3 regions of the Telluria sp. ZB2R32 genome follow, and region 2 is predicted to be linked to each of the others. Evidence: predicted binding sites of a transcription regulator. Region 2 holds the regulator's gene; each other region holds the start of a gene.
The links. Region 2 encodes FNR, which switches genes on or off when oxygen is low (the NO sensors DNR and NnrR bind a similar motif). Its sites were predicted from a motif close to TTGATNNNNATCAA; they were not measured.

Region 1: a site for FNR is predicted at 1,502-1,515, ahead of AC56LG_RS17495 (universal stress protein). Genes of this name have one in related genera too.
Region 3: a site for FNR is predicted at 1,768-1,781, ahead of AC56LG_RS03315 (carbohydrate kinase). Genes of this name have one in related genera too.

What each region holds. Positions count from the first base shown of each region.
Region 1 is NZ_JCASIG010000005.1:537,794-541,068, forward strand. It holds gene AC56LG_RS17490 (lipid-binding SYLF domain-containing protein) at 1-696, shown strand, start outside; gene AC56LG_RS17495 (universal stress protein) at 836-1,273, opposite strand; gene phbB (acetoacetyl-CoA reductase) at 1,655-2,377, opposite strand; gene AC56LG_RS17505 (universal stress protein) at 2,602-3,108, shown strand; gene AC56LG_RS17510 (cation-translocating P-type ATPase) at 3,105-3,275, shown strand, end outside.
Region 2 is NZ_JCASIG010000006.1:312,952-316,226, reverse strand. It holds gene AC56LG_RS19005 (DUF885 domain-containing protein) at 1-201, shown strand, start outside; gene AC56LG_RS19000 (VOC family protein) at 374-802, shown strand; gene fnr (fumarate/nitrate reduction transcriptional regulator Fnr) at 844-1,611, opposite strand; gene AC56LG_RS18990 (cytochrome ubiquinol oxidase subunit I) at 1,764-3,227, shown strand; gene cydB (cytochrome d ubiquinol oxidase subunit II) at 3,229-3,275, shown strand, end outside.
Region 3 is NZ_JCASIG010000001.1:774,274-777,548, reverse strand. It holds gene AC56LG_RS03320 (pseudouridine-5'-phosphate glycosidase) at 1-609, opposite strand, end outside; gene AC56LG_RS03315 (carbohydrate kinase) at 621-1,718, opposite strand; gene xapA (xanthosine phosphorylase) at 2,008-2,850, shown strand; gene AC56LG_RS03305 (phosphopentomutase) at 2,869-3,275, shown strand, end outside.

The sequences.
Region 1 (3,275 bases), on a different contig from region 2:
GGCGCGATGGCTGGCGCGAATGCGCAGACTGCAGGCCGCAGCCTGCCCTTCGCGGTCGGGATCGAAGGTGAGTTCCGCGCCCGCGACGCGGATGCCGCGCAGCGACGCCTGGCAGACGCCACCCGCGTCGCACGCACCATGGCTTCCCTTCCGGTCATTGCCGGCCTGCTCCACCAGGCGCGCGGGGTGTATATCGTTCCGGCTGATGGCCGCGCAGCGCTTGGGGTCGCCGCCGCCGGCGGCTCGGGCGTGTTGATGGTCCGGCGCGCAGACGGCTACTGGGGCAACCCCGCCTTTTTTACCATGGGCGCAATCGGCCTCGGACTGCAGGCCGGGGCTGAAGGCGGGCCAATCGCCCTGCTTCTCATGAACCAGAAAGCGGTCGACGGCTTTCGCAAGCGGAACAACATCGCCCTGGGCGCCGACGCCGGATTTGCCGTGGTCGACTACAGTGTGGCGGCGGCAGGTTCGCTTGCCGCGGACGCGGTCGCCTGGCCTGGCGGCCAGGGCCTGATCGGCAACGCGGCCACGCTCGCGGTCAGCGATATCCGCTATAACCAGGAACTGATGCAAGCCCATTATGGGAACCACGTCCCGCTGCAGCAGGCGATCGGCGGTGCCGTGCCCGACCCGGGAGCAGATGCCCTCAGGACCGCGCTCGGCGGACGCAGGCAAGCGGCCGCGCCCGGCAAGTAGCGGACTTCGTCGTACACCCCGGTGCGGACATGGCGAACGTCTCCGGCAACAGGCCGGCGCCACCGTCGCGACGACGCTGTAACCGTAGGCGACGACTGCGATCGTCCCGTGGCAGCCAGGTCGGGCTGCGGCCTGTTTTTCAGCGGTACACCAGCACCGGTATCGCGCTGTGCACGAGTACCTTCTGGGTTTCGCTGCCCAGCAGCAGTCCCTTGATGCCCTTGCGGCCGTGCGACGCCATGAGGATCAGGTCGCAGCCGGCATTGCGCGCGGTCGCGATGATCGTCTCCCAGGGACTGTCTCCGCTTGCCCGCTCGAGCCGGTACGGCACCTGCGCCTCGCGCGCCGCCTGTTCGACTCCGGCGAGGATGCTCCCGGCCTGCTCGTGGGCGTGCTGTTCGTATTCGGCGGGCGTCGACTCGAGCATCTCGGGGTTGGCGCTGAGCATGTGGAACGGCGGGACGACCGTCAGGCCAATTACCTCGGCCCCCGTCTCCCTGGCAAAGGCGACCCCGGCCAGCACCGCGCGCTGCGAAGCCGGGGATCCGTCGGTAGGCAGCAGAATGCGTTTGAACATGGCGGCTCCTCGAAATGCAATGACGTTGGTCCGGTCGCGGCCGTGATACGGGCGCGCGACATCAAGGCCGCAAGGAACACGCAGTCGAGCGGTGTCCAGTCGTGCCGGTCATGCAGGCGAATCTCGCTACCTGCCGAGGTCGCGCATCTGCCTCACCGCTTGTCCCCACCGGTACAGAGCCTGTCCTTGACGTCACTATCAAGATGAAGATTTTCACTTGCGATAGCCTTGATCTATATCAAATCTAGCCAACGAACCGGATTGCGCAGGGCCTCTGGCAAACACCAGCGACACGCGCGGTTCGCATGGTTATGACGCGCATGACGTCCCCACCCTGCTCGTTGGTTTGCCGCGCAGTTCGTGCACGGCAGCGCAACGCAACTAGGCCAGGTACTGGCCGCCGTTGACGTCGAACGTGGCCCCGGTGATGAAGCCGGCGTCGTCGTCCACCAGAAACGCAACGGTGCGTGCGATCTCGGCTGGCGTGCCGAGGCGGCCTACCGGAATCGCAGCAATGATGCTCGCCAGCACCTCGGGCCGCAGCGCCGCCAGCATTGCGGTATCGCAGTACCCGGGTGCGACCGCATTGACCGTGATGCCGTGAGCAGCGTTTTCCAGCGCCAGCGCCTTGGTGAAGCCGAGCAGGCCGGACTTGGCGGCGGCATAGTTGGATTGTCCGGCCTGCCCCTTGCGCCCGTTGACCGAACCGATACCGACAATGCGGCCGAAGCGCCGCTCGCGCATGCCGCCAATCACCTGCCGCGTCATGTTGAACATCGATCCCAGGTTGGTGTGGATGACCGAGAACCACTGGTCTTCGCGCATCTTGTGCAGCATTGCATCGGATGTAATACCGGCGTTGTTGACCAGGATATCGACCGGTCCAAGCACTTCCTCGACCTCGGCGACGCCGGCGCGGCAGGCCTCGAAATCGCTGACGTCCCAGCGAAACACCGGCACGCCGTCTTCGCGCTGCATGCGCCGCGCCGCATCCTCGTCGCCATGCCAGCTTGCTGCCACCCGACAGCCCCGGTCGCGCAGGGTCAGCGCGATTGCCTTGCCGATGCCACGGGTGCCGCCGGTTACGATCGCCGTCCTCGTCATCGCACGCCTCCTTCCGCTGGTTGTCTCGCGTTTGATCCGCCTGCGTGCTGTCGGTTCCAATGAGCCGTACGTGGCGCCGGCGGACTGGTTCGTCCAGGCGCGAGCGGCAGCCAATTCTGTCGCTCGTGCGTATTTGATTTATATCAAACAAAATTTTGATTAAATGCGCCAATCTGGCATTGCGCGTATTCGCCGCGCATGATCATTCCCACCGGGAGACGGCCATGTATCAACGGATTCTCGTGCCGACGGACGGATCCGAGCTGGCTACGGTAGCCGCCACCGCAGCGATTTCGTTTGCGCGGGCCTGTGGCGGCGAAATCGTCGCGTTATCCGTCGCCTATCCCGAGCCGGTGCTGTTGTCGGCCGAAGGCGCCGTGGCGTCCGGCACCGCGATGGGCGTCGATGTCCTGCTCGAGCAGGCGCAACACCACGTCGAACGAGTGGCCGAGGCCGCCCGGGTTGCCGGTGTCGCTTGCACCACGCTGACCGCCTATGGCTATTCGCCGGCCGACGAAATCATCGAAGTGGCCAAGCGCCGGCATTGCGACCTGATCTTCATCGCATCCCACGGACGCCGTGGCCTGAACCGGCTGATCGCCGGCAGCGTGACGCAACGTGTCCTGGCTTATGCACCGGTGCCGGTCATGGTCTACCGGCCGCACATCGCCCATGCGCGAGGACGACTCGGCCAGGATGTCCCCGAGGCCATGCGGGCGTCCGGCGGATGAAATACCGGGAGCCGGTCGCGCATGGCACCAACACGCCCGCTGGACTCGGCGCCGGCGAGGCGGCACAGCGGCTCGCGCGCGACGGCCCGAATGCGCTTTCTTCAGGCCGGGAACGCGGCTGGCGCACCATCGCGTGGCAGGCGGCGCGCGAACCGATGTTCGTGTTG
Region 2 (3,275 bases):
GACCGCTACGTGGTCTGGCCCGGCCAGGCCACCGCCTACATGATCGGCATGCTGCGCATCGTCGAATTGCGCGAGAAGGCGAAGGCCGCGCTGGGACCGAAGTTCTCGCTGCCGGCCTTCCACGACATGGTGCTGGGCGCCGGGTCGGTGCCGCTCGACGTGCTGGGGCAGCTGGTCGACGGCTGGATTGCGAAGCAGTAGGGCGGGCATGCCCGCCGTACGCGCAGGTGCGTGGGCATGACCTTTCTTATATCTGCCGCGGGGTCGCACACGCCGTAAGGCGGGCATGCCCGCCCTACGTGCGCAACCGTTATCGCCGATGGCATACGTGGCATAATCGCCTGACCGACGAGGTGTCATCCGAGGAGCACACATGCAAACCCAGGAACTCCACCGCGGCCGCCTGATCGACCACATCCAGCTGGTCGTCGCCGACCTGCCTGCCTCGCGCACGTTCTACAGCGCCGTCTTCGCCGTCCTGCAAGTGCCGCTCGGCGGGCAGGGCGACGACTATTTCTGGTACGACGAACTGTTCGTTTCCAGCGCTTCCAGCGACGCCGCCCAGGGCCGGCTGACCGGGCGCCATCACCTGGCCTTCCAGGCGCGCGACCGCGCCGGCGTCGATGCTTTTTACAAGGCGGCGTTGCAGGCCGGCGGCCGCGACAACGGCGCGCCGGGCGAGCGCGCCTATCACCCCGGCTATTACGGCGCGTTCGTTCTCGACCCGGACGGCAACAACATCGAAGCCGTCCATCATGGCGAGGCAACCCGCAGCGCGCCTTCGGTGACCGTCACGTTTTGAGCGTCACGTCGTGAGGCGTCCCGGAACCGGGACGCACCGTCTCAGTTCATCGGGCTGCAGGTCTCGGTGCCGGCCGCCATCGCTTTCAGCCGGGCAGGTTGGAGCAGTTTTACCTCGCGCTTGTCGACCGCGATCCAGCCCTGCTTCTTGAATCGCGACAACAGCCGGCTGACGCTCTCGATGGTCAGGCCAAGGTAATTGCCGATGTCTTCGCGCGACATGCGCAACCCGAACTCGGTGGCCGAATAGGCGCGCGCCGCATAGCGCGCCGACAGGTTCACCAAAAAGACCGCGAAGCGCTGCTCGGCGCGCATATTGCCCAGTAATAACATCACGTTCTGCTCGCGCGTGATTTCCTGGCTCATGATTCGGTGGAAATGGCGCAACAGCGTCGGCACCTGGCCGAACAGTTCTTCCAGGCGCGCGAACGGGATCTCGCAGACCTCGCTGTCCTCGAGCGCCACCGCGTCGCAATGGTGGCGGTCGCCGCTGATCGCATCCATGCCGAGCAGTTCGCCGGCCATCTGGAAGCCGGTGATCTGCTGCTCGCCGGCCGCATTGATCTGGTAGGTCTTGAAGTGACCGTAGCGCACGGCGTAGAGGCTGCGAAACGCCTCGCCCATCGCGTACAGGCGCTCGTCGCGGGCAATGCGGCGGCGCGCGCCGATGATCTGGTCGAGGCGGTTCATGTCGGTGTCGTCGAGCCCCATCGGCAGGCACAACTGGTGCATGCTGCAGGCGCCGCAGCTGGCCTTGATGACGCCGAGATTGATCGGCGCGCCGGCGGGGAGGGAGGTGCCTTGGCTCATCGTTGCAAGGGAAAGGAGGGGAAGGTGGGTTACGCGCGATTATAGACCGGACTGTCGCGCAATCCCATCTTTTCGCGATCGGGGCAAATGCCAATTGTGCGCGCCCCGGCCCATGCTAGATTCTGGACACCCACAGCGAATGAGGAGCACCCATGTTTGGCCTATCGGCACTGGACCTGGCACGCGTGCAGTTCGCGTTCACGATGTCGTTTCACATTCTGTTCCCGGCGGTGACCATCGGCCTGGCCAGTTACCTGGCCGTGCTCGAGTTTTCCTGGCTGCGCACCAAGCGCCAGGTGTATGTCGACCTGTACCACTTCTGGCTGAAGATCTTCGCCGTCATGTTCGGCATGGGCGTGGTCTCGGGCATCGTGATGGCCTACCAGATCGGCACCAACTGGAGCTACATGTCCGAATTCGCCGGTTCCATCATGGGACCGGTGCTGGCCTACGAGGTGCTGACCGCCTTTTTCCTGGAAGCGGGCTTCCTTGGGGTGATGCTGTTCGGCTGGACCCGGGTCGGCCCCGGTCTGCATTTCATGGCTACCTGCATGGTCGCGGTCGGCACGCTGATTTCCGCGACCTGGATCCTGGCCGCCAACAGCTGGATGCAGACGCCGCAGGGTTACGCCATCGAGGGCGGGCGCATGGTGCCGGCCGACTGGCTGGCGATCGTCTTCAATCCCTCGTTCCCGTACCGGCTGCTGCACATGGTGGCGGCGGCCTACCTGTGCACGGCGCTGATCGTCGGCGCGGTCGGCGCCTGGCAGCTGTTGCGCCGTACGGACAACCCGGCGGTGCGCAAGATGCTGTCGATGGCGATGTGGATGATCCTGCTGGTCGCGCCGATCCAGGCCGTGATCGGCGATTTTCACGGCCTCAATACCGCCGAGCACCAGCCGGCCAAGCTGGCGGCGATGGAAGGGCACTGGCAGAACGAGCCGGGCGAGGCGATCCCGCTGCTGCTGTTCGGCATACCGGACATGGAGGCGGAAAAAACCCGTTTCGCCGTCGGTATCCCGCACCTGGGCAGCCTGATCCTGACCCACTCCTGGACCGGGCAGATCCCCGGCCTGAAGGAATTCGCGCGCGAAGACCGGCCCAATTCGCTGATCGTGTTCTGGAGCTTCCGCCTGATGGTCGGCCTGGGCCTGTTGATGATCGCGCTCGGCGCCTGGGGCTTCCTGCTGCGCAAGCGCGGGCGCATCTTCACCTACCGCCCCTTCCTGCATGCCGCCCTGTGGATGGGGCCGGCGGGCCTGGTCGCCATCCTGGCCGGCTGGACCACGACCGAGGTCGGGCGCCAGCCCTGGGTGGTGTACGGCGTGCTGCGTACGGCCGACGCCGTCTCGCCGCACGGCGCCGGGCCGCTGGCGCTCACGCTCGCGCTCTTCGTCGTCTCCTACTTCTTCGTGTTCGGCGCCGGCACGCTGTACGTGCTGCGCATGATGAAGAAGGGGCCGCAAGCTTTCGAGCTGCACCGCGCCACCGAGGGCGGGCCGGGTGAAGGGCGCACGCCGATGCGGCCGCTGTCGGCGGCCGACGTGGGAAATGACGACGACGATACGAGCGGCCACGGCGGCGCCGGCATGACACTCGACCCGAAAGGACCATGAGATGGGCATCGATACTTCGGTCATCTGGGCCGTTATCATTTATTTTTC
Region 3 (3,275 bases), on a different contig from region 2:
GTCGAGCTGGAAGTCGGCATGGAAGCCGGATTCGCGCGTGAAGAAGGCGGGGAAGCCGGGCTGGCCGACGCTGACCACCGGCACGCCATGCGTTTCCAGGTATTCGAGCGTGAGGCCGATGTCGAGGATCGATTTGACGCCGGCGCAGACCACGGCCACGCTCGTTTGCGCCAGCTCCTGCAGGTCGGCCGAAATATCGAAACTGGTCTCGGCGCCGCGGTGCACGCCGCCGATGCCGCCGGTGACGAAGACTTCGATGCCGGCCAGCTGCGCGCAGATCATGGTGGCGGCGACGGTGGTCGCGCCCAGCAGGCGCTGCGACAGCACGTAGGCCAGGTCGCGCCGGCTGACTTTGATCGCATCAAGCGCGGTGCCCAGCTGCTCGAGCTGTTCATCGGACAGGCCGATGCAGATCTTGCCGTCCATGATGGCGATCGTGGCCGGCACGGCGCCGGCGTCGCGGATGATCTGTTCCACTTTGCGCGCGGTCTGCACGTTCTGCGGGTAGGGCATGCCGTGCGAGATGATGGTCGACTCGAGCGCGACGATGGGACGGCCGGCGCTGCGGGCGGCGGCGACTTCCGGGGAAAACAGGAGGAATGCGTGCATGGTAAATCCAATCAATCTTGGGTGAGGGTGCCGAAGGTTTCGGGCGTCAGTTGCGGGCAGACCGTCTCGCGGCAGCCGATGGTCAGTTTCGCCAGTTGCAAGCCGCGGCGGCAAGCCAGCGCCAGGTCGGTGGCGCCGTCCTGCAGCGACAGGCAAACGGCGGCGGCAAAGGCGTCGCCGGCGCCGGTGACGTCGACCACCCCGGCCGGCGGCGCCGCCAAGCGGTCGACGCCGGCGGACGTGGTGAACAGCACGCCGCGCGCGCCGAGGGTGACGACAATGTCGCGCGCGCCTTGCGCCTGCAGTTCGGCGCAGGCGCCGGCCAGGTCGGCGTCGCCGTTTAACGCGCGGCCGAGGCGCGCGCCCAGTTCGCCTTCGTTCAGGATCAGCAGGCGCACGCCAGCCAGCGAGGCGGGCAGCCGGTTCATCTTCGGCTCCGACACCGCGACGATGACGAGGTCGACGCCGTCGCGCGCCGCATCCTGCTGCAGCGTTGCGATGGCATCGTGCGGCAGGTTCAGGTCGGCCACGATCAGCGCGGCGGTGGCGCGCTGCTGCTGGCGCAGGGCGAGGAAGGCCGGCGTGATGCGGTCGTACAGCGCCATGTCGGCCAGGGCGACGGCCATCTGGCCGTCGGCGTCGAGTACCGCGGTATAGGTGCCGCTGCCGGCGTCGTCGAGGCGCAAGGCGCCGCGCGTGTCGATGCCGGTTTCCTGGGCGTGGGCGAGCAGGGCGCGTCCGGCCGTGTCGTTGCCGACAGCCGTGATCAGGCTGACGGCCGCGCCCAGGCGCGCCAGGTTCTCGGCGATGTTGCGCGCCACCCCGCCGAAGGATTCGATGGCGCTGGCCGGGTTCGAGGTACCTATCGCCAGTGCGCCGAGGGCGCGCAGCTTGCGGTCGAGATTGGCCGCGCCGACGCAGACGATCGGCCGGTCGTCGGGCAGCACGTAGGCGCGCCCGAGCAGGCGCCGCTCGCGCACCAGGCTGGCGATGTAACCGGCCACCGCCGACCGCGACAGCTTCAGTTCGGCGGCGATCTCCTGCTGGGCGATGAACGGGTTCGCGCGGATCAACGCATACAGCTGTTCTTTTTTCGAGAGTTCGGTCACGGTGAGAGGCGCGCTATTCAACAAATGTTTGTCAATGCTAGACAAATGTTTGTCGCGAGTCAACTGCCATGTATCGACGAGACGGAAACTGAATACCCGTCGATTTAGTCGTTCACGATATAAATGAGCAAGAGAAATGGTATTTGCCATACATATCCACGATAATGCATAGTTATACTAATTTCTGGCACCACTGCGCCCCTTTCTGCGGCGCCGGGCCCACCTCTTCCGCAAGCCCGCAGTGCCGACACAGCCTCCCTCACTTTAAGATTCTCGACAAGGAAACCTCATGTCCAGCAATACCCCATTCGAAGCCGCCGAGATCATTCGCGCCCGCAAACCAGGGTTCGAGCCGCGCGTGGCGATGATCCTCGGTTCCGGCCTCGGCGTGCTCGCCGAACAGATGCTGGACGCGGTCTCGATCAGCTACAGCGAACTGCCGGGTTTCCCGATCAGCACCGTGCACGGCCACGCCGGCGAACTGGTGCTGGGTACCCTGGCCGGCGTGCCGGTCGTCTGCATGAAGGGCCGCGGCCATTTCTACGAAGGCTATGGCGCCAACGTCATGACCTCGGCCGTGCGCACCTTCAAGCTGCTCGGCTGCGAGATGCTGCTGGTGACGAATGCCGCAGGTTCCTTGCGCACCGAAGTCGATGCCGGCAGCGTCGTCGTCCTGACCGACCACATCAACCTGCTGCCTGGCAGCCCGATGGCCGGCCCGAACGACGACCGCTTCGGCCCGCGCTTCTTCAGCATGGCCAATGCCTACGACGCCGACCTGCGCGCGCTGGTCAAGGAAACCGCGCTTGCTAAAAACATCACCATCGCCGAAGGCGTGTACCTGGCCGCGCCGGGTCCGAACTTCGAAACCGCCGCCGAAATCCGCGCCTTCAAAACGCTGGGCGCCGACGTGGTCGGCATGTCGGTGGTGCCGGAAGTGATCTCGGCGCGCCACTGCGGCCTGAAAGTGGTCGGCATCTCGGCCATCACCAACCTGGCCGAAGGCCTGTCGCCGTTCCCGCTGTCGCACGAGCAGACCCTGAAGTACGCGGCGATCGCGGCGAAAGACCTGGTCACCCTGATCCATTCGTTCACCGAGCGCCTGGGCACCATCCCGCGCGTTGAAGCCTAATCACTGTCGAGGACATCCATGTCACGCGCATTCATCCTCCTGCTTGACTCCTTCGGCCTGGGCGCACTGCCCGACGCCGACAAATACGGCGATCTTGGTGCCAACACCTTCGGCCACATCGCCGCGTGGGCGGCGAAAGAGGGCAAGCCGATGTCGCTGCCGAACCTCGAGCGCCTCGGCCTGGCCGCCGCTGCCCACAAGGCGAGCGGCGAATGGGCCGCCGGTTTCGACCAGCGCGACGGTTTCACCGGCGCCTGGGGCGTCGCGCGCGAGCAGTCGACCGGCAAGGACACGCAGAGCGGGCACTGGGAAATCGCCGGCGTGCCGGTGCTGTTTGACTGGGGCTACTTCCCGAAGACGGTGCCGTCGTTCCCGCAAGAGTTGACCGATAAACTGCAGGAGCTGACCGGCGTGCCCGGCTGGCT